Regions from separate parts of the Microbacterium sp. SLBN-111 genome, predicted to be linked through region 3. Evidence: predicted binding sites of a transcription regulator. Region 3 holds the regulator's gene; each other region holds the start of a gene.
The links. Region 3 encodes HrcA, which represses chaperone genes, less so after heat shock. Its sites were predicted from a motif close to TTNGCACTCGNNNNNNNCGAGTGCNAA; they were not measured.
Positions count from the first base shown of each region.

Region 1: the regulator HrcA is predicted to act here: its motif matches at 8,616-8,642, upstream of RKD05_RS11080 (Hsp20/alpha crystallin family protein).
Region 2: the regulator HrcA is predicted to act here: its motif matches at 1,510-1,536, upstream of groL (chaperonin GroEL).

Region 1 covers NZ_JBMGQH010000001.1:2,392,485-2,403,059, reverse strand. The annotation lists gene RKD05_RS11125 (SulP family inorganic anion transporter) at 1-1,222, shown strand, start outside; gene RKD05_RS11120 (helix-turn-helix transcriptional regulator) at 1,238-2,173, opposite strand; gene RKD05_RS11115 (hypothetical protein) at 2,358-2,687, shown strand; gene RKD05_RS11110 (MarR family winged helix-turn-helix transcriptional regulator) at 2,728-3,177, opposite strand; gene RKD05_RS11105 (glycosyltransferase) at 3,395-4,591, shown strand; gene RKD05_RS11100 (type III polyketide synthase) at 4,683-5,777, shown strand; gene RKD05_RS11095 (methyltransferase domain-containing protein) at 5,864-6,526, shown strand; gene RKD05_RS11090 (FAD-dependent oxidoreductase) at 6,519-7,640, shown strand; gene RKD05_RS11085 (UbiA family prenyltransferase) at 7,698-8,525, opposite strand; gene RKD05_RS11080 (Hsp20/alpha crystallin family protein) at 8,728-9,192, shown strand; gene RKD05_RS11075 (iron-containing redox enzyme family protein) at 9,310-10,356, shown strand; gene RKD05_RS11070 (CDGSH iron-sulfur domain-containing protein) at 10,353-10,553, shown strand; gene RKD05_RS11065 (TetR/AcrR family transcriptional regulator) at 10,575-10,575, opposite strand, start outside.
Region 2 covers NZ_JBMGQH010000001.1:2,633,182-2,643,756, forward strand. The annotation lists gene RKD05_RS12155 (DUF2332 family protein) at 1-178, shown strand, start outside; gene RKD05_RS12160 (DUF3263 domain-containing protein) at 188-442, shown strand; gene RKD05_RS12165 (LytR C-terminal domain-containing protein) at 478-1,062, shown strand; gene RKD05_RS12170 (cold-shock protein) at 1,195-1,398, shown strand; gene groL (chaperonin GroEL) at 1,575-3,194, shown strand; gene RKD05_RS12180 (sensor histidine kinase) at 3,314-5,026, opposite strand; gene RKD05_RS12185 (response regulator transcription factor) at 5,115-5,807, opposite strand; gene RKD05_RS12190 (DNA repair helicase XPB) at 5,878-7,527, opposite strand; gene RKD05_RS12195 (helicase-associated domain-containing protein) at 7,576-9,297, opposite strand; gene RKD05_RS12200 (multidrug ABC transporter ATPase) at 9,299-9,568, opposite strand; gene RKD05_RS12205 (cold-shock protein) at 9,675-10,058, shown strand; gene RKD05_RS12210 (DUF3027 domain-containing protein) at 10,042-10,575, shown strand, end outside.
Region 3 covers NZ_JBMGQH010000001.1:3,216,144-3,226,718, forward strand. The annotation lists gene holA (DNA polymerase III subunit delta) at 1-382, shown strand, start outside; gene rpsT (30S ribosomal protein S20) at 1,013-1,273, opposite strand; gene RKD05_RS14980 (alpha/beta fold hydrolase) at 1,393-2,115, opposite strand; gene lepA (translation elongation factor 4) at 2,217-4,061, shown strand; gene RKD05_RS14990 (DUF1990 family protein) at 4,106-4,750, shown strand; gene hemW (radical SAM family heme chaperone HemW) at 4,750-5,967, shown strand; gene hrcA (heat-inducible transcriptional repressor HrcA) at 6,049-7,083, shown strand; gene dnaJ (molecular chaperone DnaJ) at 7,137-8,258, shown strand; gene RKD05_RS15010 (16S rRNA (uracil(1498)-N(3))-methyltransferase) at 8,261-8,995, shown strand; gene RKD05_RS15015 (HIT domain-containing protein) at 9,144-9,491, shown strand; gene RKD05_RS15020 (PhoH family protein) at 9,541-10,569, shown strand; gene ybeY (rRNA maturation RNase YbeY) at 10,566-10,575, shown strand, end outside.

The DNA of each region.
Region 1 (10,575 bases), 820 kb from region 3:
CGTCGCCCGCGAGCACGGCGTGGACTACCTGCTGGCCACCGTGATCCTCGGCGGCGTCCTGCAGGTGGCCCTGGGGCTCCTCGGCGTGGCGAAGCTCATGCGCTACATCCCCCGCAGCGTGATGGTCGGGTTCGTCAACGCCCTCGCCATCCTGATCTTCGTCGCGCAGGTCCCGCAGCTGATCGGTGTGCCGTGGATGGTGTACACGCTGACGGCGGCGGGCCTGGCGATCATGTACCTGCTGCCTCGTGTGACGCGTGCGATCCCGGCGCCGCTGGTGGCCATCGTGCTCCTCACCGGCGCGGCGGTCGTGTTCGGCATCTCCGTGCCCACCGTGGGAGATCAGGGCGCACTCCCCGAGAGCCTGCCCATGCTCCTGCTGCCGAACGTGCCCTTCACGTTCGAGACGCTGGCGATCATCTTCCCCTTCGCCCTCGCGATGGCCGTCGTGGGTCTCCTCGAGTCGCTCATGACCGCCGCCCTGGTCGATGAGATCACCGACACCCCGTCATCGAAGACGCGCGAGTCCCTCGGCCAGGGCGCGGCGAACGTCCTGTCCGGCTTCTTCGGCGGGATGGGCGGGTGCGCGATGATCGGCCAGACGATGATCAACGTCAAGGCATCCGGCGCGCGCACGCGCATCTCCACCTTCCTCGCCGGGGTCTTCCTCCTGGTCCTGGTGCTGGTCCTCGGCGACGTGGTCGCGGTCATCCCGATGGCCGTCCTGGTGGCCGTCATGATCGTGGTCTCGATCGCCACGTTCGACTGGCACAGCATCCGCCCGTCCTCCCTCCGGCGGATGCCACTGAGCGAGACGACCGTGATGGTGGCGACGGTGGCGGTGACGGTGTGGACCCACAACCTCGCGATCGGGGTCGGCGTCGGCGTGATCGTGGCCGCCGTGCTGTTCGCCCGGCGGGTGGCCGGAGTCACCCGGGTGCACCGCGAGGTCGACGCCGACGTCGCCCGCTACCGGGTGGAGGGCGAGCTCTTCTTCGCCTCGAGCAACGACCTCACCACGAAGTTCGCCTACTCGCGCGACCCCGCCCGCGTGCAGATCGACCTCTCCGGTTCGCACATCTGGGACGCCTCGACCGTGGCCGCGCTCGATGCGGTCGAGACCCGGTACGCCCGCCTCGGCACGAACGTCGAGATCGTCGGGATGAATGCGCAGACCGCGCGTCTCCACGACCGACTGAGCGGGAGGCTCGGCGGGCACTGATCCGTCGGGCGAGCCTCAGGACCGGAGGGTGGTGGAGGGGGTCTCGCCGAACTCCGCCCGGTACATCGCGGCGAACCGGCCGAGGTTGGAGAACCCCCAGCGCGCCGCGATCGCGGCCACGGTGTCGACCGAGGGGTCGGCGGTGCGCAGGTCCGCGCGGGCCGCATCCAGACGCACCCGACGGACGTACTGCATCGGCGTCCGACCGGTGGCCGTACGGAACGCGTATTGGAGGCCACGCGGCGAGAGACGCGCCGCGTGCGCGATGTCAGCGAGCGCGATGGGTCCGGTCGCGTGGGCTTCGATGTACGCCTTCGCGCGGCGCACCGGCGCGGGGAGCGGCCGGGCCGATCGCCCGGCGGCGAGCGCCTCGGTGAAGCTCGACGGGAACGTCAGCAGCGACGCCTCGAGCAGGAGCGAACGCACCTGCTGCTCGACGAGGGGCGTGCGCTCGGGCGAGCGCAGCAGGACGTCGCGGCCGTACTCCCACGTCCGGGTCCAGTAGCGCAGCCGCTGCTCGGAGATCGGGGCGTGCCCGGCCGGGCGCACGCGGAGGGCGTCGTCCCCCGAGAGCCGACGCGCCGCCTCGTCCACGTCACTGCGGGTGAACGACACCGCGGTCCCGGCGACGCGGCCCGAGAACGCGATCTCCAGCGGTCGGTCGACCACGACGAAGGGCACCGCGGTGTCGATGTGTTCGCGTCGATACGTGGCGCGGATCCGGGGGCCGACGATCCGCCCGACGATCATCTGGTCGCCGGGGTCGGACTCGATGAGCATCGTCGACCCCATCGTCCAGTCGCAGAACCCGAATCCGGGCTCCGCAGCCCCGTGGAAGACGAAGGCGGGTTGGATCTGGTCGGCCCGGGAGATGCGGGCGCCGGGGACGACCGTCTGCCACATCTCCTCCACTGTCGCCGTATCTCTGGTCTCGACGTACGTATGCTCCACGCGCACTTCCTAGATTGCTCTTGCCGAAAGTGGATAGACCGTTGCGCGCACGAGGGTTTTGTGGGATGGAACCGGTCCCATTCCCGGCCGGAATGCGCACGGTGCCCGAGAGCATCCATAATCGTGGGAGTCGCAGCCCCCGCCGCGCGCTCAGAAGTTGGGACACCACATGCCCTATCGGACGATGACCACGTTGCAGTCGTGGATCGAGGATTTTCGCGCGCTCGGCTACGACGATGCAGGAATTCTCCGCGTCATCCCGCAGGATGCCGATGGAGATTCCGATACCGGGTTGATCGCGGCGCAGCTGCGCAGCGTCTCGACCACGTTCTACGTGGCGCCCGACACCGAGCCGGGCGTCACCGGGTGGACCGTCACCTTCGAGCCGCGCGAGACCGCGGCTCCGCTGGGGTCGGCGCGCGTCCTCGCACTGTCGGGCGAACTGGCGATGCTGTCGGCGCTGTGCGCGTTCCTTCAGGCGCGAGCGGAAGCGTTCCTCGCCTCACGCCCCTGAGACTCCCGGGCTCTCGCGGTCTCTCCGGTCGAGACGCGGATCAGCGGGCCGCCGCGGTGCCCGCCGCCGTGAGGCGCTGCAAGGCGGCCGTGATGAGGTCGGCCTCGGCGGGGTCCATCGCCGTGATCGCCGCTTCCACGCCGTTGTCGAATCCGCGGAGGGAGCACCACGGTGGCGAGTTCAGGTCCACGGTCGCGGTGATGTGGTTCACTCGCCGGTCCTCCTCGTCGAGGTCGCGACGCACGGCACCGCGCTGCACCAGGCGGTCGATCAGAGTGGTCACGCCGGCGGAGGTGATGCCCAGGTGGTCGCGCACATGCGAGGGACGGGCGCCCGGATTCTGGGCGACGAACACCAGCGCCTTCGCGTCCAGCTCGTTGAGCGACAGCGCCCGGCGCGCCTCCGCCATGGCGGCGCGGCGCGCTTCGTCGTAGGCGAGGAGCGCGCGTCCGAGTTCCGATGTCGGTGACGCGTCCGAGGAGTTCTGCACGACCCCCGATCGTACTGGTGCGGCGCGTCCGCCGCGGAGTCTTGCACGCTGCCGTGCGGCCGTGTCGTGACCGGCTCTTCAGCTTCTCACGCGTTCACGCAATGGTCTTCGCGACGTAACCCGCCACCGGGGGTCGACCCCGCAGCATAGGGAAACCGCAACCGCGGTGATCGGTACGGCTCCGCTCGTCGGCGCCCCTCCCCGGAAAGCGATCGCCATGAACCGACCCGTGCGCGTGCTGTCCCTCTACGAGGGATTCTTCGCAGGAGGAGCTCGCATCCTCCACTCCGACGTGGTCGCCGGTCTCCATGCCGGGGGCGGTCAGGAGCACAGCATCCTGTCGGTCACCTCCGCAGCCCGCCGGGACGCGTCCCTGCAGCACGCCCACGACGACACCCGGTTCCGGTCGCTGCGCGCCGCGGGCGTGCGGATCGACACGTTCGACCGGGTCGCCGGCGACCAGCCGATGACACCGGACTCCTTCACGGCGGCGGAGCTGGCGCACGCCGCGAACCTCATCGCCGAGGCCGACATCGTGCTCTCCCTCAAGGAGCAGCCGCTCAGCCTCATCGTCGCGCTCGATCGCGCGGGGATGCTGCCGGACCGCCCCACCGCGGCGTGCCTGCACCGCTCCGACCCGACGCACTCCGGCCCGGCCCTGGGATGGCTCGTGGAGTCCGGAGCCTCGGGCGCAGTGTCGGCGACGATCTCGTGCGCGGCGTCGACCTCGCTCGCGTACACGCGCGCCGGCGTCGCCACGACGCACGCGTGGGTGATCGACAACGGCATCGACACGCGCCGGTTCCGCCCGGGGACGCGCGCCGAACGGCGTGGCATCCGCGAGTCCCTCGGCATCCCGGAGACAGCCCCCGTCGTGCTGCTCGCGGCGCGGTTCGACGCGATGAAGGACCCGGGCCTCTTCCTGGATGCCGTGGCGCGGCACTCGCGCCGGCACCCGGGCGCGCACTACGTCCTGTGCGGGTCGGGCATGACGTTCGCGAACCCCGGGTTCGGGGCGCTCGTCGCCGACTCCGGTCTGGGCGCGGGCGTCGCGCTGCACGCGCTCGGACTGCGCGAGGACATGCCCGCGCTCTACCGGATCGCCGACGTCGTCGCGCTCACGAGCGCCTTCGGGGAAGCCTCGCCCCTGTGCCTCGCCGAGGGGGCGGCATCCGGAGCCATCCCCGTGACCACGGACGTCGGCGACGCCGCGCGCGTCGTCGCAGGCTTCGGGCTCGTGACCCCGCGCGACGCGAACGCCATCGCGGGAGCCTGGCACGAAGCCCTGTCGCGACGCATCGAGCTGAGGTCCGCGGCCATTTCATCGCGCGGGCGCCTCGACCGCCGACGCATGATCGCCGACTATCGCGGCGCAATCGAGGAACTGGTGCTGCCCGAGGTGCTCGCGGCCTGAGCGCACCTCGACCGGCGCAGTCACCATAGACGGGGCAGGGCGGTGGCACCATCCCCGGCGCCGTCGGCCACAACCGTGCCTACAGTGAGTCATGACCGCGAGCATCCTCTCGATCGGCACGGCTCTGCCCCGCACCCGTGTGACCCAGTCGGCGCTGCGCGACCTCTTCGCCGCCCAGCCCGGATTCGATCGGCGCAGCCAGCGCCTGGTGGGCGCCGCGTTCGACGCCGCGGCCATCGACACACGCCACACGGTGCTCCCGCAGCTGGCCGGAGGGTCGGCCGACGGACTCGCGGCGCTGTCGGACGGCGAGCTGACGATGCCGCCCACGGGTGCGCGCAACGACGAATACCGGCGCACCGCCCCGGCCCTGTTCGCCGAGGCCGCGACGGCGGCGGTGGATGGGTCGGGGTTCGGTCGCGACTCGGTGACGCACGTCGTGACGGTGTCCTGCACGGGCATGTTCGCGCCCGGGCCGGACTATCTCCTGGTGCGGGATCTCGACCTCTCCCCCACGGTCGAGCGGTACCATCTCGGGTTCATCGGGTGCGCGGCGGCGATCCCGGCCCTGCGACTCGCCGCGCGGATCGTCGCGGCGGACCCTGCCGCCGTCGTGCTCGTCGCCGCGGCGGAGCTGTGCTCGCTGCACTGGCAGACGTCGTCGCATCCCGACCAGATCGTCGCCGCGTCGGTGTTCGCCGACGGCGCCGCGGCGGCGATCGTCGCCACGGCCGACGCGGATCGTCCGGGGCTCGACCTCGAGGGCTTCGCGACGTTCGTCACCGACGAGGGCGAGAAGGACATGTCGTGGACCGTCGGCGACTCGGGCTTCGAGATGACCCTCACGCCGGAGGTGCCGCGCATCATCGGGCGCGAGATCGCGGCGATCGCCGCCGACGTGCTGGGCGACCTCGCCGAGGTCGACGCGTGGGCGGTGCACCCGGGCGGTCGGAGCATCCTCGACCGCGTCGAGGCGGCCCTCGACCTGGATGCCACGGCCCTCGCGCCCTCCCGCGAGGTGCTGCGCGCGCACGGCAACATGTCGAGCGCGACGCTGCTCTTCATCCTGCGAGACCTGCTCGCCGACGCGGCGCGAACCGACGGTGATCGCGTGGCGGCGCTGGCGTTCGGCCCGGGACTCACCGTGGAGGCGGCGCGCCTCGTGCTGCGCCGTCCGGAGGCGTGAGCGGCTCGGGGGTGCGGCACGCCGACCGCGCGCGCGGGCGCCTCTGGCCCGACCTCGCGCACCGCGACAGCGTGCTCGAGGAACTCATGGACGACCCCCACTGCGACCCGCGGCGCCTCGCCGCGACCTATCGCCGCTTCGACCTCGTGAACCGTGCGGTGTCCGGCTGGGGCGGCGTGTACCGCGCGCACGTCCGACCTCGGCTCCGGGCGCTCGGCCGGCCCGCACGGGTTCTCGACCTCGGGTGCGGCGGTGGTGATGTCGTGGTGCGCCTCGCCGGCCTCGCGGCTCGGGACGGCCTCGAGGTGGCTTGGGTCGGCGCCGACCCCGACCCTCGGGCGCTCGAGGCTGCGCGGGAGCGCGAGCGGCCCGGGGTGCAGTTCGTGTCGCGCGGCTCGGCGGAGCTGCTCGCCGACGGAGAGCGGTTCGACCTCGTGCTGTCGAATCACGTGCTGCATCACCTCGACACGGCACAGCTACGGGAGTTCACGGACGATTCGCGGGCCCTCGCACGGTCTGCCGTGCTGCACGCCGATATCGCCCGGAGCCGCCTCGCCTACGGCCTGTACGCCGTCGGAGTGACGCCCCTCGCGCCGGGCACGTTTCTGCGCACCGACGGCCTGCGCTCGATCCGGCGCAGCTACCGGGCGGACGAGCTCGCGCGGACGCTGGGCGACCCGTGGCGCGTCGCGACGCCCGCGCCCTTCCGTGTCCTCGCGATCTCCGAGGGGACGGCCGACCATGGCTGACGTGCTGATCGTGGGAGCGGGCCCCGTCGGCCTCGCGCTCGGCGCCGACCTGCGTGCGCGCGGAATCGACGCGACGATCCTCGAACGGCGGAGCGAACTGGATGCCGGGACGCGGGCGATCGGCATCCACTCTCCCTCTCTCGCGCACCTGGAACTCTCCGGGGCGACCGACGCGCTGCTCGCGCGCGCCGTGCGGATCCGCCGCGGGGAGGCGCGGGCGGACGGGAAGATGCTCGCCGCGATCCGGTTCGACCGGTTGCGGGCGCGGCATCCGTACGTCGCGGCGCTGCCGCAGGCCGACACCGTGGACGTGCTGACCCGTCTCGCGCCGCCCGTGGAGCGCGGTGTCCGGGTGACCGGGTTCCGCGAGGACGGCTCCTCGGTGCGGGTCCGGGCGATCGGACCGGGCGGTGAGACCGAACGCCGTGCGAAGGTCGTCGTCGTCGCGTCGGGCTGGGCGGGGCGCGCGCTCGTGTACCGTCCGGGGGCCGTGCGCACGCGGCACTACCCGGATCGATACGCGATGGTCGATGTCGCGGTGCCCGGCGATGCGACCGCGCTCGTGCACCTCGAGCGCGGGGGTGTCGTCGAGTCCTTTCCACTGCCGGACGGGAGGCGGCGGCTCGTCGCGTGGGCCGGGACGTCGGACGTTCCGGATGCCGCCGAGTTCCTCCGCACCGCACTGGCGGAGCGCCTGCGGCTGGACGTCGATACCTCGGATGCCTCGACTTTTCGGGTGCGACGGGCGGTGGCGCCCGCGCTGAGGCGAGGACGCGTGCTGGTCGTGGGCGACGCGGCGCACGAGGTGAGCCCGATCGGCGGGCAGGGCATGAACCTCGGGCTGCTGGATGCCCTGACACTGTCACCGCTGCTGTCCGAGTGGGTTCGCGGGCACGAGCCGGACGAGGTGGCCGCCTGGGAACGGCGGCGGCTCGCCTCCGCGCGGCACGCCGCGCGCCTGGCGTTCCTGAACACGATGCTCGGCCGGGGTGTATCGACGGTGGGGCACGGCATCCGGTCCGCCAGCCTGCGGGCGCTCCTTCGCGGCCCGGGCGGCGCGGTGTTCACGCGGGCGTATGCGATGGGGTTCGACGCGGCGGCGCGGGGGTCGTGACGCACAGGCCACGCCGACCCGCGTCACGGCCGCGCCCGGTGAGGCTGCGGCCGCCCGTCACCTGAGGACGAGCTGAGCGGCGAGGAGCAAGGCGGCGAGCATCGTGAGTTGGAACACGGCGCGGCCGGGGCGACGCCGCACGGCCAGTACGATCGTGGCTGCCGCGACCGCGACCACGGCGGCGAAGAACACCGCCCCGACGATGCCACCGCCGGACCCGACGAGCACGGCGACGGCGCCGAGGACGATCCCCGCGGCCGCGACGATCACGCTCGCCCGCGCCCCGAGGCGGTGCGGCAGACCGCGCACTCCGGTCTCGCGGTCGTCGTCGAGGTCGCGCACCACGTTGGTCAGGTGCACCGCCGCCCCCAACGCCATGCCGGCGAGCGAGGCCCAGGGAGCGGCGAGCGCAGGCTGCGGTGCGGCCAGCGTCGCGAACGACGGGAAGACACCGAAACTCAGTAGGAACGGGACGATCGAGACCGGCGTGGACTTGAGGCCCGCGTTGTAGGCCCAGGCCGAGCCCAGGGCGATCGTGTGGGCGGCGACGAGTCCCGGCCCGAGCGGCAGGGAGAGGACGAACGCGACGGCCACGGATGCCACCGCCACCGCGAGCGCACGCCCGGGGGTGAGAGCGCCGGTCGCGATCGGTTTGTCCGTCCGGCCGACCGCCAGATCGCGCGCCGCGTCGATCGCGTCGTTCGAGAGTCCGACCGACACCTGCCCGGCGAAGACCGCGACGACGAGCAGCACCAGCCGCCACGGTTCGAGACCGGCCGCGACGCCGAGCGCGAGGGACAGGGTCGTGACGACGAGCGTCGGTCCGGGGTGGGTTGCGCCCCAGAGCGCCCGCACGAGCGGTGTCGTCGCGGGAGGATCGGTCACCTCACGACGCTACCGTCCCCCGCGGCCCGCCGGGCACTCGGTTCCCGCAGACGGCCCGGCACGACGCGGACCGGTCGAGCGCCAAACTCCTTGGCACTCTCTATCCCAGAGTGCTAATCTGATCTCAAGTTGAGCGCAAACGACTCAACTTCGAAGAACTCTCCGGATGCCACGTCCGGACCGATCGAAAAGGAGAACGACCATGGCCACTTACGACCCCTTCCGCGACCTCGACCGCCTCGCGTCGACGCTCCTCGACACCCGCCGCGGCGGACCGCGACGCATGCCGATGGACCTGTACCGCGACGGTGACCACTACGTCCTGTCGGCCGACCTCCCGGGCGTCGACCCCGGCTCGGTCGACATCGACGTCGACGGCCAGCTGCTGACGATCCGCGCGGAGCGCACGCTCGCCTCCGGCGACGACGTCAAGTGGATCACGCGCGAGCGCGAGACCGCCTCGTTCATCCGCCAGTTGAACCTCGGCCAGGGCATCGACACCGAGCGCATCAGCGCCACGTACCGCAACGGCGTGCTCTCGGTCACGATCCCGGTGAGCGAGAAGGCCAAGCCGCGTCGGATCGCGGTCGCGACCGACGACGGGAACGACGTCATCGCCGCGCACGAGAACGCCCGCGAGAGCACCCCGCAGCCGATCGAGCAGTGATCGCCCGGAGGGGGTGGCCGTCCGGTCACCCCCTCCACCCTTGTCAAGGGGCTCGGCGATCCGGCAGGACGCCCGCAGAGTGCTCGGGTGTCCGCGATCCTCTCCCCCCATGATCCGCTGGCCGCCATCGACGCCGATGACGTGCCCGCCCTCCCCTTCACCCCGCGCGGCGCGGTGAGCGCCGCCGTCCTGCGCCACCTCAGCGCGGGCGCGGCGACGAACCACACGGTACTCGCCGATGCGGCCGTGGCATCCTCCCCCGACGTCGAGACCGACGACGACCTGCAGCTGGCTCTGTTCGCGCTGTACGCCTCGGCCTACGGGTCGATCGCGGCGTTCGACCCGGAACTCGAGTGGGCCCCCTCGCTCATCGCCACGCGCGGGGTGATCGAGCGGGCGTTCGAGGCCGCACTGCGGGCGCGCCTGCCCGAGCCCGATCTCCCCGCGGCGACCGCGGATGCCGTGGCCCGTGCGCTGTTCGCGCTGACCGCCGCCGACACCGGCCCGAGTCTCTCGCGCTACCTCGCGAAGAAGGCGACGCTGGATCAGGCGCATGAGTTCCTGGTGCACCGGACGATCTACACGCTGCGCGAGGCCGACCCGCACTCGTGGGCGATCCCGCGCCTGACGGGCCGCCCCAAGGCCGCGCTGGTCGAGATCCAGTCCGACGAGTACGGCGGCGGCACCCAAGAGCGCATGCACGCCGAACTGTTCGCCCGAGCCGTGCGCGGCGCCGGCCTCTCGGACGCTTACGGAGCGTACGTCGACGACGTCCCGGCCGTGACGCTCGCCTCGCACAATGCGATGTCGATGTTCGGCCTGAACCGGCGCCTCCTCGGCGCGATCGTCGGGCACCTCGCCGCGTTCGAGATGACCTCGTCGATCCCCAACCGGCTCTACGCCGAGGGCCTGCGCCGCCTCGGCTTCGGCGACGACGTCTGCGGCTACTTCGACGAGCACGTCGAGGCCGACGCCGTCCACGAGCAGATCGCCGCGCGCGACCTCGCCGGCAGCCTCGCCGAGGACCGGCCGGACCTGCTCCCCGACATCCTGTTCGGCGCAGCCGCGTGCCTCAGCGTCGACGGCCGCGTCGGCGAGCACCTGCTCGACGCCTGGTCGCGCGGTGCATCGTCGCTGCGCGCGGACGCCGAGGAGGTCAGATGACCGCCGACCCGCCGCGCATCACGGCGTACCCCGACGGCCCCCTCCTCGTGCGAGGCGACGTCGACCTGCGCGACGCCGCCGGCAACCCGATCGAGAAGCACCGCCGCACGGTCGCCTTGTGCCGGTGCGGCCTCTCGACGATCAAGCCGTTCTGCGACGGGACCCACAAACCCGCGGGGTTCCGCACCGAGGACTGATGCGCGTCAGCTCCGGCGCCGT
Region 2 (10,575 bases), 580 kb from region 3:
CACCGCGGGGCGATGGGTGACTCTGGATGCCGCAGGCCTCCACGATGCCTGGAACGAGACGCCCGAGCTGCGTCCCGGAGGGTTCGCGCTCGCGCTGGACGGAGACGTCCTCGCCGGCGTCGACCCGCTCGGAGCTTGGGTGGCGTGGCATCCGGGATCCGCGGCTCGCCCGCAGTAGCGTGGCGGTGTGGCCCTCTCCGACCGTGACCGTGCATTCCTCGCCTTCGAGGGCGAGTGGCGTCGGCACGGAGGTGCGAAGGAAGAGGCGATCCGCGCGGAGTTCGACCTCGCACCGGCCCGCTACTACCAACTGCTGGGGCGCCTCCTCGACGACCCCGAGGCGCTCGCCGCCGACCCCATGCTGGTGCGACGCCTGCGCCGTCGCCGCGACGACGCGGCGCAGCAGCACCGCGCGCGGCTGGGACGCGCTGCCGCCCACTGAGGGTCGCCACAGAATCCGACCGATAACATCGTCCAATGCCCAGATCGACTTTCCCTCGGGATCGCTTCGACGACCTTCCGGATGAGGGGGGTCGCGTCGGCGCCCACCGGGCGCAGCGTCCTCGTTCCCGTGGCTGGGCCGTCTTCTTCTGGGCTCTGCTGGCGACGGTCGTCCTGATCATCGTCGGCGTCTTCGGCGTTCTGGTGGCGTCCGGTCGCATCTCGCTCGGCGGTGAGGCCGAGCCGACCCCGACCCCCACCGAGACCACCCCGGCCGCCATCGACACGTCGTATTCGGTGCTCGTGCTGAACGGCACGGCGGATGCCGGGTTGGCCGGCAACCTCCGCGACCAGATCGTCGCGCTCGGATGGTCGGGCGACGCGGTGCAGACGGGGGACTCCGACACGACCGACTTCGCGACGACGACGGTGTACTACCGCGGTCCCGAGGACGAACAGGCCGCGCGCGGGCTGGCCGACGCGATCGGCGGGGCGGAGATCGCGCAGAGCGATTTCCTGCAGCCCACGGACGACCCGAACACGTCCGGGGACGAGAGCGCCGAGAAGCGTCTGGTCGTGGTGATCGGACTCGATCGCGCAGGCGGTCAGCCCACTCCCTGACCCCCGTTCCGCCGCGTGTTTCCGCGGCGTAAAAAGTTGGCTGCCGCCGTGTCAACAATGCCCGCCCGGGCCGGAACGGCGCGGGTCCGCGTGCTTACGATGACCTCGTCGTTCAGCAACAGGAGAGTTCGCATGGCCCAGGGCACCGTCAAATGGTTCAACGCCGAGAAGGGGTACGGCTTCATCACCGTGACCGACGGCCAGGACGTCTTCGTCCACTACTCGAACATCGAGATGTCCGGTTTCCGGGTCCTCGAGGAGGGCCAGGCCGTCGAGTTCACGGTCGGGTCCGGCCAGAAGGGTCCTCAGGCCGAGTCGGTCCGCCTGATCGCCTGACCTCCTTCCGCTTCGCACACGCCGCGGTCCCCGCTCTCGGGGGCCGCGGCGTCGTCGTGCTCCGGGCCGTTCGCGTGGCTTGCACTCCCCAGGGGCGAGTGCCAGAATGAGTTAGCACTCGCTTTCGTCGAGTGCCAAAATCTGGAAGTCACCCGTCCGGGAGGGACGACACACTTATGGCAAAGATCATCGCTTTCGACGAAGAGGCCCGTCGCGGTCTCGAGCGCGGCCTCAACACCCTGGCCGACGCCGTCAAGGTGACCCTGGGCCCCCGCGGTCGCAACGTCGTGCTCGAGAAGAAGTGGGGCGCCCCCACGATCACGAACGACGGCGTCTCGATCGCCAAGGAGATCGAGCTCGACGACCCGTACGAGAAGATCGGCGCCGAGCTGGTCAAGGAGGTCGCCAAGAAGACCGACGACGTCGCCGGTGACGGAACGACCACCGCGACCGTCCTCGCTCAGGCGCTCGTGCGCGAGGGCCTGCGCAACGTCGCGGCCGGTGCCGACCCCATCTCGCTCAAGAAGGGCATCGAGAAGGCCGTCAAGGCCGTCACCGACGAGCTGCTCGCCTCGGCCAAGGAGGTCGAGTCGAAGGAGCAGATCGCCGCGACCGCGTCGATCTCCGCCGCCGACCCCGCGATCGGCGAGCTCATCGCCGAGGCCATCGACAAGGTCGGCAAGGAGGGTGTGGTCACCGTCGAGGAGTCCAACACCTTTGGCACCGAGCTCGAGCTCACCGAGGGCATGCGCTTCGACAAGGGTTACATCAACCCCTACTTCGTCACCGACCCCGAGCGCCAGGAAGCGGTCTTCGAAGACCCCTACATCCTGATCGCGAACCAGAAGATCTCGAACATCAAGGACCTTCTGCCCATCGTCGACAAGGTGATCCAGGAGGGCAAGGAGCTCCTCATCATCGCCGAGGACGTCGAGGGCGAGGCTCTCGCGACGCTCGTGCTCAACAAGATCCGCGGCATCTTCAAGTCGGTCGCCGTCAAGGCTCCCGGCTTCGGCGACCGTCGCAAGGCGCAGCTGCAGGACATCGCGATCCTCACCGGCGGCCAGGTCATCACCGAAGAGGTGGGCCTCAAGCTCGAGAACGCCACCGTCGACCTGCTCGGCCGTGCGCGCAAGGTCATCATCACCAAGGACGAGACGACCATCGTCGAGGGTGCCGGTGACTCCGCCCAGATCGAGGGTCGCGTGACCCAGATCCGTCGCGAGATCGAGAACACCGACAGCGACTACGACCGCGAGAAGCTCCAGGAGCGCCTCGCCAAGCTCGCCGGCGGCGTCGCCGTCATCAAGGCGGGTGCGGCCACCGAGGTCGAGCTGAAGGAGCGCAAGCACCGCATCGAGGACGCCGTCCGCAACGCCAAGGCCGCTGTGGAAGAGGGTGTCGTCGCCGGTGGTGGCGTCGCGCTCATCCAGGCCGGCAAGACCGCGCTCGCGAACCTCCAGCTCTCGGGTGACGAGGCCACCGGTGCGAACATTGTCCGCGTCGCCATCGAGGCTCCGCTCAAGCAGATCGCGCTCAACGCCGGTCTCGAGCCGGGCGTCGTCGCCAACAAGGTCTCCGAGCTCCCCGTGGGCCACGGCCTCAACGCGGCGACCGGCGAGTACGGTGACCTGTTCGCACAGGGCATCATCGACCCCGCCAAGGTGACGCGCTCCGCGCTGCAGAACGCCGCGTCGATCGCCGGTCTCTTCCTCACGACCGAGGCCGTCGTCGCCGACAAGCCCGAGAAGGCCGCGGCTGCGCCCGCCGACCCGACCGGTGGCATGGACTTCTGATCCCCGCCTAGGCACGAAAGAACGCCCTCTCCCTCGGGAGGGGGCGTTCTTTCGTGTCCGAGCCCGCTGGCTTCGGGCTGATGTTCGCGCACGCGCATGCGCCCGAAGTCACGGGGGTTTTACTGGTCCGTGGCCTCGGGGCTCAGGGCCTCCGGGAGGCGCTCCAGCGGCTGCGTCGTGATGAGCGCATGCTCGATGGCATCCCGACGCTCCGCGAGCGGCAGCGAGACGCGGAACGTGGCGCCACCCCCGGGCGTGTCCCTCACCTCCACCGTCCCGTGCAGGAGGTCGACGATGGATGCCACGATCGACAGGCCGAGTCCCGACCCGCCCGTCTCACGCGTCCGCGAGGTATCCGCGCGCCAGAACCGCTGGAAGATCTGCTCGCGGATCTGCTCTGGGACGCCCTCGCCGTGGTCGATGACCTCGATCCATCCCATGTCGGTGGCGGCATCCACGCCCACGCGCAGGCCGATGGGGGAGTCGTCGGGAGTGAAGCGGCGGGCGTTGCCTAGGAGGTTCGCGACGACCTGACGCACGCGGTTCTCGTCGCCGAGCACGATAGGCGCAAGGCTCGGCAGCCGCTGCGGTCCCGACGAGGCCTCCCTCTCGTGCGGATCCGCCTCGGTGCCCGCGGTCGCGTCGCCGGCGTCGCGTCGACGGCGCAGGCGCGAGAGCGTCGCTCCGGCGATCGCCATCGCCGACGTGGTGGGTGCCGTCCGTCGACGAGTGGATGCCGCGGCCGCCCCGTCCGCGGGCTGTTCGGCGTCCAGCGTCATCACGGGCAGGACGATCGCGGCACGGCTCGTCGTGTCGTCCACCGTGACCTCGCGCTGCGGGGACGTCACGCGCAGATCGAGGGCGGCGTCCTTCGCGATCGGCCGCAGATCGAGCGTGGTGATCGCGACGTCGCGCCGTTCGTCGAGGCGGGCGAGCGCCAGGAGGTCTTCGACCAGCGCGCCCATGCGGATCGCTTCCTTCTCGATGCGCTCCATCGCCTGTGCGACGTCCTCGTCGGAGCGGATCGCTCCCATCCGGTACAGCTCGGCATACCCGCGCATCGTGACGAGGGGGGTGCGCAGCTCGTGGCTGGCATCCCCGATGAACCGTCGCATCTGTCGCACCGTGGCATCCCGCTGATTGAGGGCGCCGTCGATGCGGGCGAGCATCGCGTTGATCGCGGTCTTGAGGCGACCCACCTCGGTGTCGGGGACGATGTCGGTCAGTCGCTGGCTGAAGTCGCCCGCCGCGATGTCCATGGCGGTCGTCTCCACCTGCCCGAGACTGCGGAACGTCAGCGTCACGAGCGCGCGCGTGAGCAGGGCGCTGGCGATGAGGATCAACAGGGCCACGAACCCGTAGATGCCCACGTACGCCGCGACGATCCGGTCGGTCGGCGCGAGCGGCTGGATCACCATCTGCGTGTACACGCCGTTGTAGCCGGGGAGAACGAGCTGTCCCACGCGCGCGAGGAAGTGCTGACCCGAAACGGGGTCCTCGAGCTCGATGCGACGGTCGACCTGGCTGTACGTCTGCTCGACCGTGAACGTGTCCGGGAGTTCGGGCACGGTCTTCATCGCGGTGCCGTTGTAGAACGCCTTGCGGGCGCCGTCGGGGGCGTACACGGCGACCATCGAGCCGATCTGCGGGGCGTTCTCGACCTGCGTGAACCGCGGCTCGCCGTCGACCTGGTCGGTGACGAAGATGCTGTTGGCGATGTTGCCGGCGGCCTGCTGTCCCAGCTGTTCGTCGAGGTTGTTGATGAGCGTGGTGCGCAGGAACACCAGGGTGCCGATGCCCGCGGCGATGAGCCCCACCGCCAGCAGGGTCACCGTGACGCCGGTGACCTTCGTGCGAAGGCTCAGCCGGCGCCACCAGTGCGTCAGGGCATCGTCGGATTTCTCCAGGATCGCGCTCCGCTCAGGCGCTCTTGCCGGACTTCAGCATGTAGCCGAAGCCGCGCTTGGTCTGGATGAGGGGCTCGGAGGAGTGCGGGTCGATCTTGCGGCGCAGATACGAGATGTAGCTCTCGACGATGCCCGCGTCGCCGTTGAAGTCGTACTCCCACACGTGGTCCAGGATCTGCGCCTTGGAGAGCACCCGGTTCGGGTTCAGCATCAGGTAGCGGAGGAGCTTGAACTCGGTGGGGCTCAGGTCGATCGAGACGTCGCCGACGCTGACGTCGTGCGTGTCCTGGTCCATCGTGAGTTCGCCCGTGCGGATCACCGACTCCTCGTCCGCCTGCATCGTGCGGCGGAGGATGGCCTGGATGCGCGCCACGATCTCGTCGAGGCTGAACGGCTTCGTGACGTAGTCGTCACCGCCCGCGTTCAGGCCCGTGATCTTGTCCTCGGTCTCGTCCTTCGCGGTGAGGAAGAGGATCGGAGCGGTGTACCCGGCCCCGCGGAGGCGCTTCGTGACGCTGAACCCGTTCATGTCGGGGAGCATCACGTCGAGCACGATGAGGTCGGGTTCCTCCTCGAGGACCGCGGAGATGGTCTGCGCGCCGTTGGCGACGGCCCGGACCTGGAATCCGGCGAAACGCAGGCTCGTGATGAGCAGGTCGCGGATGTTGGGTTCGTCGTCGACGACGAGGATGCGCGGTGCTGTCATGCGCCCCATTATCGTGACTTCACTCAGGGAAGTGCTGGATGTCGCAAGAAACGCCGCGTCCTGGTAGGGCTCAGGCGGCCGCGGCGCCGATCCCCTCGGCATCCAGGATCGTGTAGGCGTAGCCCTGTTCGGCGAGGAATCGCTGACGGTTCTGAGCGAAATCCTGGTCGACCGTGTCGCGCGCGATGAGCGTGTAGAAGCTCGCCGTGTGCCCCGACTGCTTGGGCCGGAGCAGACGCCCGAGACGCTGCGCCTCCTCCTGCCGCGACCCGAACGACCCCGACACCTGGACCGCGACGGAGGCCTCCGGGAGGTCGACCGAGAAGTTCGCGACCTTGGAGACGACCAGCAGCGAGATCGAGCCCTCGCGGAACGCCTGGAACAGCTCCTCCCGCTCCGCGACGGGTGTGGCGCCCGTGATCTTCGGCGCGTTCAGGGCTTCCGAGAGCTCGTCGATCTGGTCGAGGTACTGCCCGATCACGAGCACGCGTTCGCCCGGATGCCGATCGACCAGGCGCTTCACGACGTCGATCTTCGCGGGCGCGGTGGCCGCCAGACGGTAGCGCTCCTCGTCGGCTGCGGCCGCGTACTCGAGGCGTTCGTCGGCCGGGAGGTCGATGCGGACCTCGTAGCACGCGGCGGGGGAGATGTAGCCCTGGGCCTCGATCTCCTTCCACGGCGCGTCGAAGCGCTTGGGGCCGATGAGGCTGAAGACATCGCCCTCGCGGCCGTCCTCTCTCACCAGGGTCGCCGTGAGACCGAGGCGGCGACGCGCCTGCAGGTCGGCGGTGAGCTTGAACACCGGCGCGGGCAGCAGGTGCACCTCGTCGTACAGCACCAGGCCCCAGTCGAGCGCGTCGAGGAGGGCGAGGTGGGCGTACTGCCCACCGCGCTTGGCGGTGAGGATCTGGTACGTCGCGATCGTGACCGGCTTGATCTCCTTGGACTGACCGGAGTACTCGCCGATCTCCTCGGGGGTCAGGCTCGTGCGGCGCAGCAGCTCGTCGCGCCACTGGCGGGCGCTGACGGTGTTGGTGACGAGGATGAGCGTCGTCGTGCGGGTCTCGGCCATCGCCCCGGCGCCGACCAGCGTCTTGCCCGCACCACAGGGAAGGACGACGACACCGGAGCCGCCCTCGGAGAAGGACTCGACCGCCTGGCGCTGGTAGGGGCGCAGCTTCCAGCCGTCCTCCGCGAGATCGATCGGGTGCGGGGTCCCGGGCGTGTAGCCCGCGAGGTCTTCCGCGGGCCAGCCGATCTTGAGCAGCTCCTGCTTGATGTGCCCGCGGGCCCATGCGTCGACGGTGTAGCTGTCCGGGGTGGGGTGGCCGATGAGCAGCGGCGAGATGCGCTTGTTGCGCGAGACCTCGCCGAGGACGGCGGGATCGGTCGAGCGCAGGACGAGCGCGCCCTCCTCGTCGCGTTCGATGACGAGTCGGCCGTAGCGCCCGACGGTCTCGCGGATGTCGGTGCTCACCGAGGCGGGGACCGGAAAGCGCGACCAGCGGTCCAGCGTCTGGAGCATCGCGTCCGCGTCGTGCCCGGCTGCGCGGGCGTTCCACAGACCGAGGCGCGTGATGCGGTAGGTGTGGATGTGCTCGGGCGCGCGCTCGAGCTCGGCGAACACCGCGAGCTCGTGCCGCGCGGTCTCCGCGTCGGGATGCGCGACTTCGAGGAGCACCGTGCGGTCGCTCTGGACGATGAGGGGGCCGTCAGCCATAGCGTTCGATTCTACCGGTGCGCCGGGGGCGGCGTCGTCGCCGGTCGCTCAGGAGACGGGGCTGACCGAGTCGATGTGCGATAGCGGGAGGGTGCGCTCCACGTCCGCGGCGCGGTCCCTGCCGCGCAGGCGCCCGCCGCCGAGACCGGTCGCCTCCAGTCGGAACACGCGGGCGGAACCGTCCGGAAGGCGTACCGTGACGTCGACCACGGCGCGGGCGCGCACCGCCTGGTCGAGCTCGCGCTCGAGCCACGCGGCATCCGAGTCCTCGCCCCCGGCGCGCAGCCGGGCGATCAGCGGCGCGTAGACGTCGGCCGGCGTGTCGTGCGTCTCCGCGGCGGCGAGCCTGGCGCGGTCCACCGCGCGGGGGCGGCCGTCCTCGTCCACCGCGACCGCGGGGTATCGGGCGTCCGTAAGCGCCCAGAAGACGACGTCGGCGGCGACGTGCGTGATGAGTTCGTCGCCCGACCGGGTCAGAGCCACGGAGCGGAGCGACGTGTCGACCTCCATCGAGCGCAGCAGCGTCTCGTCGTCGGTGCGGACGGTGGTGAGACCGGATGCCGTGTCGGCGGTGACCCGGACGCGACCGTGTTCGGCCGAGGTGCGCTCGATGACGTACGCGAGCGGCTGCGGGAGACCGGTGAGCGAGATCCCTGTCAGGAATTCGCGGAGGCTGTCCGCGGTCTCGCCGCCCGTGATGGCCGCGCCGATCGTCGCGGCGCTGAACCGGTAGCTCGAGGCCTGCGCACGCGATTCGCGCGCTGCCATGCTGCGCAGCCGCACATCGAGGTGCGGGGCGAGCGGTCCCGGTGCGATGGCCGTGAGGTCGTTCTGCAGATAGACGCGGTCCACCTCGGGCGGGAGTAGCGCGCTGAGCGCCGACACGTCGACGTCTGCGCCCTCGGAGAGTCCCTGTCCCCACGGGGGGACGGCGCCGTGGTCGTCGAGCAGTCCCCAGGCGCGGAGGCGGTGCGTCCACCGCGAGGCGCGTTCGGGCCCCGCGGGGTCAAAGGGCGTCGCCGTGGACCAGGTGGCCTGTGGCATCCATCCACCGTTCGGCGTGCGGTACGCGCGGGGGAGCTCGTCGCGCAGCGCTCGGGCGGTCGTCGCCCACCGTTCTAGGGTGGGAAGTCGCAGCCACGCGCGACCGGAAGCCGTCACGAGCCACGCGCGGCCGTTGGTGCCGAGGAGCCCGGTCCGCGCGGCCATGCCCACGAGCAGATCGGCCTCCTCCGGAGTCGCGGCTGCTCCGGCATCCACGAGTCGACGGCGCTCGCCCGCCCCGAGCGAACCCGAGCCGATGCGCCCCAGCGGAGACTCCAGTGTCAGCAGGAGGACGTCGGCCAGTGCGGCGGCGTGCGTGAACGCCGACTCGGCCGCGGCGGCGTCGTCGGATGCGGGGACCGGGGCGGGCGCGGGGGCGTCCGGGAGTCCGTTCGCCGCGGCGTCGCGCACCGCGGTCGCGACCACGGTGTACGGCAGCCCCTCTCCGTCGACGAGCGCGCGGCGGTGCAGGGTCTCGCGGGCGCCGTCCGGAACCGGGATGCCGTCGACCGCCGCCGCGACGAGGGCGTCGGCCTCCGCGCGGTCCAGGAGGGGAAGGGCTCGGGCGACGGAGGCGGGGTCGAGGAGGGCGTCCGCGGCGTCGAACATGTCGCGCCACGTCGCCGACTCCGACACGTGGCGATCGGCGAGGAGAGCGGCCAGGACCCCGTCGTCGAGAGCGCTCAGCGAGACCGCCAGCGCACGTTGGTCGGAGGTCTCGGGCACGTCAGCGTCCCTTGTTGGCGCGTGCCCTTCGCACGAAACTCATGATGAGCACGGCCATCATCATGAGGAAGGCGATCGGGAGCGCGACCAGGGGCAGCACCACGATGGTCGGCCAGATGCCTTCACCGAAGTTCGTGACGCCGGCGGGCCGCGCGAGGATCACGACGAAGAAGCACACGATCGAGACGATCCCCAGGCCCAGCGACATGAAAGCCAGGATGCGATCGATGCGACGGATCGGGACATCGCCGTCGGGGGTGCGCGTGCTCATCGTCGTCAGCCTAGTGCCTGGCGGGCGTGCCGTAGGCTGAGGGGCCGGGATCCGATCGGGTTCCGTGTTCCGCCGCGCAATCGCGCACACATTCAGCGAGGTGTCCATGCCCACCGGCAAGGTCAGGTTCTACGACGAAGAGAAGGGCTTCGGCTTCGTCACCACCGATGACGGCCAGGACGTGTTCCTGCACGCCACCGCCCTGCCCGCCGGGACACCCGCCCCCAAAGCCGGCACGCGTCTGGAGTTCGGCGTCGCGGACGGCAAGCGCGGGCTCCAGGCCCTCTCGGTGCGTGTGCTCGAAGCTCCCGTCAGCATGGCGAAGCGGTCCCGCAAGCCCGCCGACGACATGGCGATCATCGTCGAGGACCTCGTGAAGCTCCTCGACGGCATCGGCGGCGACCTGCGCCGGGGTCGCTACCCCAGCGGCGCGCACGCCAAGAAGATCGCTGCGGTCCTGCGCAAGGTCGCCGATGACTTCGAAGCCTGAGCCCGTCGCCGACGAGCGACTGCTCCACGCACACGACCTCGCGCTGTCCGCGCTGCGCGAGATCACCCCTGCCGACACGATCGGACCCCCGGCGGGCCACGTGGTGGAGGCCGACGACGTCGTCTCGCTGCGGTTCCACACGCGCCTCGCGGGATACCCGGGCTGGCACTGGACCGTGACGGTCGCCGTGGTGGAGGACTCCGAGCCGACGGTTCTCGAGGCGGAGCTGCTGCCCGGTGAGGGCGCTCTGCTCGCCCCGGACTGGGTGCCGTGGGCGAAGCGTCTCGCGGAATATCAAGCTGCTCAGGCCGCCGCCGCTGCCGCAGGCGAGGAGTCCGACGACGACCTCGACGACCAGGACGACCTGGACGACGAGGACCTGGACGACGAGTCGGACGATTCGGACGATGACGAGGACGAGGAGCCGAAGGCGCGGTTGCACGCCGGCGACCTCGACGGCGTCGACATCGACGAACTCGACGACTCGGCGGACGGCGAGGACGATTCCGACGAGGAC
Region 3 (10,575 bases):
CGAGACCTCCGCGTTCACCGTCGCCGACACGGCCATCGCCGGGCACTACGGGCAGGCCCTCCTCGCCCTGCGCCATGCTCTGGCATCCGGAGCCGATCCCGTTCCGCTGGTCGCGGCCGTCGCGATGAAGCTGCGGACGATGGCGCGCGTCGCGGGAAACCGCGAGTCATCGGGCGCGCTGGCGCAGCGCCTGGGAATGAAGGACTGGCAGGTCGACCGGGCACGCCGCGACCTCGTCGGCTGGAGCGCCGCAACGCTCGGCATGGCGATCCACGCGACCGCCCGAGCGGATGCCGAGGTGAAGGGAGCCTCGCGCGACGCCGTCTTCGCCCTCGAACGCATGATCACGATCATCGCGACCCGCCAGCCCTACGGCCGCTGACCTCCAGCGCTCCACCGGCCGCGCGCCGCGGCCCGGGCGTGAGCAGCGGAGGACGGGGGAGCAACGGAGGACCCAAACCGCCGCACCGGTCCTCCCTCCGTCCCATCACCTCCGCCCGTCACCGCCCGCGCCGGCCCGGGCGTGAGGACCGGAGGACCAGGGAGCAACGGAGGACCCAAACCGCCGCACCGGTCCTCCCTCCGTCCCACCCCCTTCGCACGTCACGCGGCCGCGCGGACGTGAGGACCGGAGGACAAGGGAGCAGCGGAGGACGCGAACAGCCGCACCGGTCCTCCCTCCGTCCCACCCCCTCCGCACATCACGCCGCCCGGGCGTGAGGAGCGGAGGACGGGGGAGCAACGGAGGGCCCAAACCGCCGCCGCGATCCTCCGCTCACCCCATACCCTCCGCACATCACGCAAGGAGTCAGGGCGCAACCCGAACGGCACGCCGCATCCCACAGTCGACGGGCCGGTGCCCGGCCTCGAAGGTTTGGGGCGCATCCCTCGATTTGGGGCGCGAGAATCACGCCCCCATGCCAAGAATCTGCCCCGAACCCCGAGCCGTAGCCCGTCCGGAAACGACGAAGCCCGCCCCGCGGTGCGGGACGGGCTGTCGAAAGGATGCGGCTCAGAGAGCGGCGACCTGCTTCGCGATGGCCGACTTGCGGTTCGCGGCCTGGTTGGCGTGGATGACGCCCTTGCTCACGGCCTTGTCGAGCTTCTTGCCGGCCTGGACGAGCGCCTTCTCGGCGGCTTCCTTGTCACCGGCGAGGACGGCCTCGCGCGTGCGGCGCACGTGCGTCTTGAGCTCGCTCTTGACGGCCTTGTTGCGCTCGCGCGCCTTCTCGTTGGTCTTGTTGCGCTTGATCTGCGACTTGATGTTCGCCACGTTCGACGGTCTTTCGTTTGAGTGAGTGTTGGAAGTGCCGGGCGAGCGGTAGAGGGACGCTGCACCGGCGGTCGTGGAGGTCGGGAAAAACCCCACACGCAAGCCAAGGGCCGAGTCTATCAGGTCGAGGCTTCCACCGTGGTGAGCGCCACGTCCAGCAGCGCGTTGAACACCCGGGGCCGCATCGCCGTGACCAGGTGCGTCGTGCGGGGCACCACGATCAGCTCGGCATGCCGGGCGATCGACAGGAACAGCTTTTCGTTGACGCGCAGCTGGTCCCACTGCCCGTTGATGAACCACAGGGGCACGTCGATCCGCCGCAGTGCGGCGAGCAGGTCGAGCACCGACAACGACGCGAGCGCGGTGTCCTGCGCGTCGAACGCGTACCCGCCCGCACCGAAATCCGCGCGCGTCTCGGGCGGCAGCGTCCGGTCGAGCACGTAGTTCGTGAGCCCGAGGCCCCGGTTCGGCAGCCCGTCGAACCGCCGCGCGAGGAACCGGTAGGCCGAGAGTCCCGCTCCGCGGGGGATCGAGGTACAGGATGCCGCGATGAAGGCCGCGACCGGTGGCGGGTCCTCGCGGCCGACGTACTCAATCGACAGCAGTCCGCCCATCGAATGCCCCACGAGGAGGACCGGACCGCGGGTCGCGGCATCCTGAACCGCCCGGTCGATCGTCGCGAACGCTTCGTCGAGTGTGAACGTCTGGCCGCGGCGCGTTCCGTGCCCCGGCAGATCCACGGCCGTGACCGGGTTCCCGCGCTCCCGCAGATGCTCCACCTGCGCACGCCACATCGTGGCGGACGTGCGGATGCCGTGCACGAGCACGACCTGGACCGTCATGGCATCCACCCTACGAACGCCGCCTTTGCATCGGCCCCGGATGCCCCGGGGAACGGCACCGGGACGGCGATGTCGGCCGTCGCCCGTAGAATCGACGGAACATGTCACCGCGCGCCCTGAAGCCCCTCGAGCCGTCCGCAACGCCGCCGGCGCAGATCCGCAACTTCTGCATCATCGCCCACATCGACCACGGCAAGTCGACGTTGGCCGACCGCATGCTGCAGATCACCGGCGTCGTCGCCGACCGCGACATGCGTGCGCAGTACCTCGACCGCATGGACATCGAGCGCGAGCGCGGCATCACGATCAAGTCGCAGGCCGTCCGCATGCCGTGGGCCGTCGACGGCCAGACGTTCGCGCTCAACATGATCGACACGCCCGGCCACGTCGACTTCACGTACGAGGTCAGCCGTTCGCTCGCCGCGTGCGAGGGCGCGATCCTCCTCGTCGACGCCGCGCAGGGCATCGAGGCGCAGACGCTCGCCAACCTCTACCTCGCGCTCGAGAACGATCTAACGATCATCCCGGTGCTGAACAAGATCGACCTTCCCGCGGCCGACCCCGACAAGTACGCCGCCGAGCTCGCCGGCCTCATCGGCGGTCAGCCGGAAGACGTGCTGCGCGTGAGCGGCAAGACCGGCATGGGCGTGGAAGACCTGCTCGACCTCATCGTCGAGAAGATCCCCGCGCCGGTCGGCAAGGCCGACGCCCCCGCCCGCGCCATGATCTTCGACTCCGTGTACGACGCGTACCGGGGTGTCGTGACGTACGTCCGGATGGTCGACGGCGCACTCTCGCCGCGCGAGCGCATCCAGATGATGTCGACCACCGCAACGCACGAGCTGCTCGAGATCGGCGTGTCGAGCCCCGAGCCGGTGCCGACCCAGGGTCTCGGCGTCGGCGAGGTCGGCTACCTCATCACCGGCGTGAAGGACGTGCGGCAGTCCAAGGTCGGCGACACGATCACCAACCACCGGAAGCCCGCGACCGAAGCCCTCGCCGGGTACACCGACCCGAAGCCCATGGTCTTCTCGGGCATCTACCCGATCGACGGCAGCGACTACGCCGAACTGCGCGAGGCCCTCGACAAGCTCAAGCTGTCGGACGCGTCGCTGCAGTACGAGCCCGAGACCTCGGTCGCCCTCGGCTTCGGTTTCCGCTGCGGCTTCCTGGGCCTCCTGCACCTCGAGATCATCACCGAGCGCCTCTCGCGCGAGTTCGGCCTCGACCTCATCACCACCGCCCCGTCGGTCACGTACGAGGTCACCACCGACACCGGCGAGGTCGTCTCGGTCACCAACCCGAGCGAGTACCCCGATGGACGCGTCGCCGAGGTGTCCGAGCCCATCGTGAAGGTCGGCATCCTGCTTCCGAAGGACTACGTCGGCACGGTCATGGAGCTCTGCCAGTCCCGCCGCGGCACGCTCCTCGGCATGGACTACCTCAGCGAAGACCGCGTCGAGCTCCGCTACAACATGCCGCTCGGCGAGATCGTCTTCGACTTCTTCGACCACCTCAAGAGTCGCACGCAGGGCTACGCGAGCCTCGACTACGAGCCCGCCGGTCAGCAGACCGCCGACCTCGTCAAGGTCGACATCCTGCTGCAGGGCGAGAAAGTGGATGCCTTCAGCTCGATCGTCCACCGCGAGAAGGCCTACAGCTACGGCACGATGATGACCGAGCGCCTGCGCAAGCTCATCCCGCGCCAGCAGTTCGAGGTTCCGATCCAGGCAGCGATCGGTGCGCGCATCATCGCCCGCGAGAACATCCGCGCGATCCGCAAGGACGTCCTCGCCAAGTGCTACGGCGGTGACATCACCCGTAAGCGCAAGCTGCTCGAGAAGCAGAAAGAGGGCAAGAAGCGCATGAAGATGGTGGGCCGGGTCGAGGTCCCGCAGGAGGCGTTCATCGCTGCCCTGTCCGGCGACGTCGAGGGCAAGAAGTAACGACGCCCACCGACTTCCCATCCGGGGAGAGGAGACTGGACACCATGCGCCGGCAGAACTTCACCGACGACACGGTCGACTACGCAGCGGTCGGCGCCACGCAGGCGCACGACCTCATGCAGTATCCGCCGGAGTACTCCGTGCCCGCGGAAGACGCATGGCGGATCGGCAGCGGCGAGGAGCGCTTCGCGGCGGCCAGCGAGCTGCTGCTCTCGTGGGCCCCGCTCCGGTCCGAGGAACTGAGCATCACCGACGTGCGCCCGGCGACCGACAGCGGGTACACCGGCGTCGGCTTCGACGCCGAAGGCGCCCCGATCGCGCCGAGCCGCCTCGAGTCCGAGCAGCGGTTCGCCGCCGACGGCACGCCGTTCGTCAGCCCGGGCACGAGCGTGCGCGTGCACGGCAAGGTCGACGGCCACCGTGCCGACGGCCACCTGCGCGTCATCTCGGTGTTCGAGGAGCCGCGCCGCGTCGGCTACATCCTCGGCACCGTGGGGCACTCGATCGTGAGCGGCGAGGAACTGTTCGCCGTCGAGTGGCGCGACAACGACGAGGTGTGGTTCGTGGTCCGCGCCTTCGACCGCCCCACGGCGCCGTCGTACCGCGTGTTCCTCGGCCTCGTGCGCCGTCGCCGTCGCGCGCTGTTCCAGCGGTACCTGCGGGCGATCTCGCCCCTGTACACGTCCTGATGGGCGGACCGCTCCCGCTCGGCGACCCGGCCCCCGTCGACGGGCGACTGCCCGACGACCTGCCGCTCGATCCCGCCGCCGACTTCGGCGTGTACCTGCACGTCCCGTTCTGCCGCGTCCGCTGCGGCTACTGCGACTTCAACACGTACACGTCGAGCGAACTCCGCGGCGCGCGCCAGGAGGACTTCGCCGACACGCTCGCGGCGGAGGTGCGCCTGGCGGGTGGAGTGATGGATGCCGCGGGCGGTCGGCGGGTGGCATCCACGGTGTTCTTCGGTGGAGGGACGCCCACGCTCCTCCCTCCCGGCGACCTGGCGCGGATGCTGGGCGCGGTGCGCGAGGAATTCGGGATCGCCGACGGCGCCGAGGTCACCGTCGAGGCCAATCCCGACACCGTTGACGATCGCGTCGCCGAGACGCTCGCGGCGGCCGGCGTGACGCGCCTGTCGATCGGGATGCAGTCCGCGCAGCCGCACGTGCTCGCGGTGCTCGACCGCACGCACGACCCGCGGAACGTCGCGACCGCGGTGGCCGCCGCACGCCGTGCCGGACTCGACGTCTCGCTCGACCTCATCTACGGCGCGCCGGGCGAATCGCTCGACGACTGGCGCGCGTCGCTCGAGACCGCGACGGCGCTCCGCCCCGACCACGTCTCCGCGTACGCGCTGATCGTCGAGGACGGCACGAAGCTCGCGCGCCAGATCCGCTCGGGCGCCCTGGCGATGCCGGACGACGACCTGCAGGCCGACATGTACGAGCTGGCCGACGACCTCCTCGGCGGCGCGGGCTACGACTGGTACGAGGTGTCGAACTGGGCCACCGACACGGCCCACCGCTCGCGCCACAACCTCGCGTACTGGCGCGGCACCGACTGGTGGGGTTTCGGCCCGGGCGCGCACAGCCACGTCGCGGGGCTCCGCTGGTGGAACGTCAAGCACCCGGCGGCGTACGCACAGCGCCTCGCCGCGGGGGAGTCGCCGGCGGCGGCGCGCGAGCGTCCCGACGAGACCGGGCGGCGCCTCGAGTCTGTGCTGCTGCGCAGCCGCATCCGCGACGGACTCCCGGTTTCCGAGCTCCTCGGCGAAGGCCGGAAGGCCGTGGCATCCCTCATCGCCGACGGCCTGATCGAAGGAGCGGATGCCGTGCGCGGGCGCATCGTGCTCACGCGCCGCGGACGGCTGCTCGCCGACGCCGTCGTGCGGGCACTCACCGCCTGAGCGCGCTTCCGGCTCCGGAGCGGGCGGGTGCTCTAGAATTGGCACTCAGGTGACCGGAGTGCCAGAAGGAGGGAGCCGGCCATGGTGTCCGAACGCGGCTTGCAGGTGCTCCGCGCGATCGTCCAGGACTACGTCGACACGCGCGAACCCGTCGGCAGCAAAGCCATCGTCGAGCGACATGCCTTCGGGGTGTCCGCCGCGACGATCCGCAACGACATGGCGCAGCTCGAGGACGAAGACCTCATCGTCGCGCCGCACACGTCGTCGGGCCGCGTGCCCACCGACAAGGGCTACCGCGTGTTCGTCGATCATCTCGCCGAGCTGCGGCCGCTGTCGACGGCCCAGCGCAGCGCCATCACCTCCTTCCTCGACGAGGCCGGCGACCTCGATGATCTCCTCGCGCGGACGGTGCGGGCGCTGACCCAGCTGACCGGTCAGGTCGCGATCGTGCAGTACCCGTCGTTCGCGCGCGCCAACCTGTCGCACGTCGAGCTCGTGGCCCTCGGCGGCCCGCGCGTGCTCGTGATCCTCGTCACCGACACCGGCCGCGTCTCGCAGCGCATCGCGCTCGTCCCGTTCGAGCCGACCGAGAGCGACATCGTGCAGCTGCGTGCGCGCGTGGGGGCGCTGCTCGTGGGCCGCAGCGTCGCCGACTGCGCGCAGGCGGTCGCCACGGCCGACGGCCCGCGTCCCGGCAACGCACTCGACGCGATCGCCGACGCGGTGCTCCGCGTCGTGGGCGAGGAGCTCGACGAGTTCCGCCAGGACCGTCTGGTCATGGCCGGCGCGGCGACGCTCGCGAAGCGCGAGTCCGACTTCCGTGGCAGCATCTACCCGCTCCTCGAGGCCATCGAGGAGCAGGTCACCCTGCTGCGGCTCATGAGCGAGATGGTCGCCGACGAGCAGGGACTCTCGGCCAGCATCGGCCGCGAGAACGAGCCGTTCGGCCTGGTCGAGGCATCCGTCCTCGCCAGCCGCTACGACGGCACCGCCGGCGGTGCGCGCGTGGGCCTGCTCGGCCCCACCCGCATGGACTACTCCTCGAATCTCGCGGCGGTCCGCGCCGTCGCGCACTATCTGACCCGGATGCTCGAAGACGACGACACCGCTCGTTGACGGCACCCGCACCGAAACGGATCGACCCCGCATGAGCGGGCAGGAAGGCGATTGTGGCTGACCACTACGAGGTCCTCGGCGTCGCACGCGATGCCAGCCCCGACGAGATCAAGCGCGCGTACCGGCGTCTCGCGCGCGAGCTCCACCCCGACGTCAACCCGGGCGAGGACGCGTCCGAGCGCTTCAAACTCGTGACGCACGCGTACGACGTGCTGAGCGACGCCGAGCAGCGCCGCCGCTACGACATGGGCGGCGACCAGAACCCGTTCGGCGGCGGGGGAGCGGCCGGGTTCGGCGGCTTCAGCGACATCTTCGAGACGTTCTTCGGCGGCGCACAGGGCGGCGGGGGCCGCGGCCCGCGTCCGCGTTCGCGGCGGGAGCGCGGCCAGGACGCCCTCGTCCGCGTGAATCTGCAGCTCGCGGACGTCGTGTTCGGCGTGCACCGCGACCTCGAGGTCGACACGGCCGTCCTGTGCGAGACGTGCCAGGGCGCCTGCACGCAGCCGGGCACCAGCGAGGTCACGTGCGACATCTGCCACGGCTCGGGTCACGTGCAGCGCACGGTCCGGAGCCTCCTCGGCAACGTCGTGACGAGCCAGCCCTGCAGCGTCTGCCACGGCCACGGCACGACGATCCCGTACCCGTGCGGAACCTGCCAGGGCCAGGGCCGCGTGCGCGCGCGCCGCACGGTCTCGGTCGACATCCCCGCCGGCGTCGAGACCGGCCTGCGCCTGCAGCTCCCCGGTTCGGGCGAGGTCGGTCCCGCGGGAGGCCCCAACGGCGACCTGTACCTCGAGATCACGGTCGAGTCGCACGACGCCTTCAGCCGCGAGGGCGACGACCTGCTCGCGACCCTGGAGGTCTCGATGCCGGACGCCATCCTCGGCACCACCACCACCATCGAGTCGCTCGACGGCAGCGTCGACCTCGAGGTGCGCCCCGGCGTCCAGTCCGGCGACGTGCTGACGATCAAGGGCCGCGGCATCACGCCGCTGCGCGGCAGCCAGCGCGGCGACCTGAAGGTCGGCGTGCACGTCGTCACCCCGACGCGCCTGGACCACAAGGAGCGCGCGCTCATCGAGGACTTCGCCAAGCGCACGAAGGCGCCCGCGCCGCGCCTCGCGGAGCACCAGCAGGGCATGTTCTCGAAGTTCCGCGACCGCTTCCGGCACTGATCGTGGCGCTGCACTTCGTCACCGACGACGCGTCGACCGCCGGTGTCGGCGACGTCGTCGTGCTGACCGGTCCCGAGGCCCACCACGCCGCCGCCGTGCGGCGCGTGCGCGTCGACGAGGCCGTGACGCTCGGCGACGGCCGCGGCGTCTGGCTCGAGGGCCTCGTCACGGCCGCCGCCCCGAAGCAGGTCGACGTGCGGATCACCGGCCGCGCCGAGGTTCCGGGTCCTTCGCCCCGTATCGTCCTCGTGCAGGCCCTCGCGAAGGGCGACCGCGACGAGCTCGCGGTGCAGGCGGCGACCGAGCTGGGCGTCGACGCGATCGTTCCGTGGCAGGCCGCGCGGAGTGTCTCGCGGTGGGATGCCAAGGCGGACAGGGGGCTCGCGCGCTGGCGCACGATCGTGCGCGAGGCCGCGAAGCAGGCGCATCGCGCGTGGATCCCCGAGGTCGAGGGGGTCGCGCGGCTCGCCGACCTCGTCGCCCGCGCCGGGGAGGCGCGCGTGCTGGTGCTGGAGCCCTCCGCCGACGAGCGGCTGACGTCTCTGGCATCCGGTTCCCCCGATGAGCGCGACGTCGTGCTCGTCGTGGGGCCGGAGGGCGGGATCGCGCCCGAGGAGCTCGCCGCCCTGGACGCCGCCGGCGCGCGTCTCGTGCGCCTGGGCGACACCGTGCTGCGCACGTCGACCGCGGGTGCCGCGGCGATCTCGGTGCTGTCGGCCGCGACGGGGCGCTGGTAACGCACCGCCGGAGGGCGTCGGCGGTTTGGGGCGCGATCGTCGCCTCGGGGCGCAACACGCACGCCCCGAACGCAGGAACGCGCCCCGAACCCCGCAGGCCCGGCCCGCTCCCGGCCCCGTGTCCGAGCCCGTCGATAGACTGGATGCCATGACCGAGCCGTCGATCTTCACCCGCATCCTCCGCGGCGAAATCCCCTCCGAGATCGTCGCCGAGACCGAGAACGCCTTCGCGATCCGCGACATCGCGCCGCAGGCGCCGGTGCACCTGCTCGTGATCCCCAAGACCGAGCAGTACCGCAACGTGGTCGAACTGGCCGCGGGCGACCCCGACCTCCTCACCGAGATCGTCGGTCTCGCGAACGCCGTCGCGGCCGAGCACGCGGACGGCGACTTCCGCCTCGTCTTCAACACCGGCGCCGGTGCCGGTCAGACGGTCTTCCATGTACATGCCCACGTTCTCGCGGGCGGACTGAACGAAAAGAGCACGGGTGGCTGATTCCCCCGAAGAACCCCTCGTCGAGCGTCTGTACGCCGACGGCGTCGCCATGGTCCAGCTCCTGGGCCCCCAGGACCGCCTGCTGCGCGTGGTCGAGAAGGAGCACCCCGACGTCGACGTTCACGTGCGCGGCAACGAGATCACCCTCACCGGTGGCGCCTCCGCCGTGGCCGCGGCGAAGGGCCTCGTCGAGGAGCTCCTCACGATGACCCGCAACGGGCAGGGCCTCGACCCCGCCGACGTATCGAGCTCCAGCCGCATCCTGCGTTCCGACGGCGGACCCCGTCCGTCCGAGGTGCTCGGCGAGGCGATCCTGTCGTCGCGCGGCAAGGTCATCCGCCCCAAGACCCTCGGGCAGAAGGCGTACGTCGACGCGATCGAGGAGAACACGATCGTGTTCGGCATCGGTCCCGCCGGTACCGGCAAGACGTACCTCGCGATGGCGAAGGCCGTCCAGGCGCTGCAGCGCAAGGAGGTCAGCCGCATCATCCTGACCCGCCCGGCCGTCGAGGCGGGCGAGCGCCTGGGATTCCTCCCGGGCAGCCTCACCGACAAGATCGACCCGTACCTGAGGCCGCTCTACGACGCGCTCAACGAGATGATGGACCCCGACATCGTGCCGAAGCTCATGGCCACGGGCACCATCGAGGTCGCCCCGCTGGCGTACATGCGCGGACGCACGCTCAACGATTCGTTCGTCGTCCTCGACGAAGCGCAGAACACCACGCCCGAGCAGATGAAGATGTTCCTCACGCGCCTCGGATTCGGCACGCGCATGGTGGTCACCGGTGACATCACGCAGATCGACCTGCCGCAGGGCGCGTCCGGTCTGCGCCTCGTCACGCGGGTGCTCGGCGACATCGACGACATCCACTTCTCGTACCTCACGAGCGCCGACGTCGTGCGTCACACGCTGGTGGGCCGTATCGTCGATGCGTACAGCGAATACGACGAGAAGCGTCTCGTGGCCCGCCGCGAACGCGACGAGGCATCCGAATTCGCCAACCGTGCCGAACGCCGCGGCGCGGCCCGTCCCGCGGGTCCGCGCGATCACCTCCCGAGACGAAACCGCTCATGACGATCG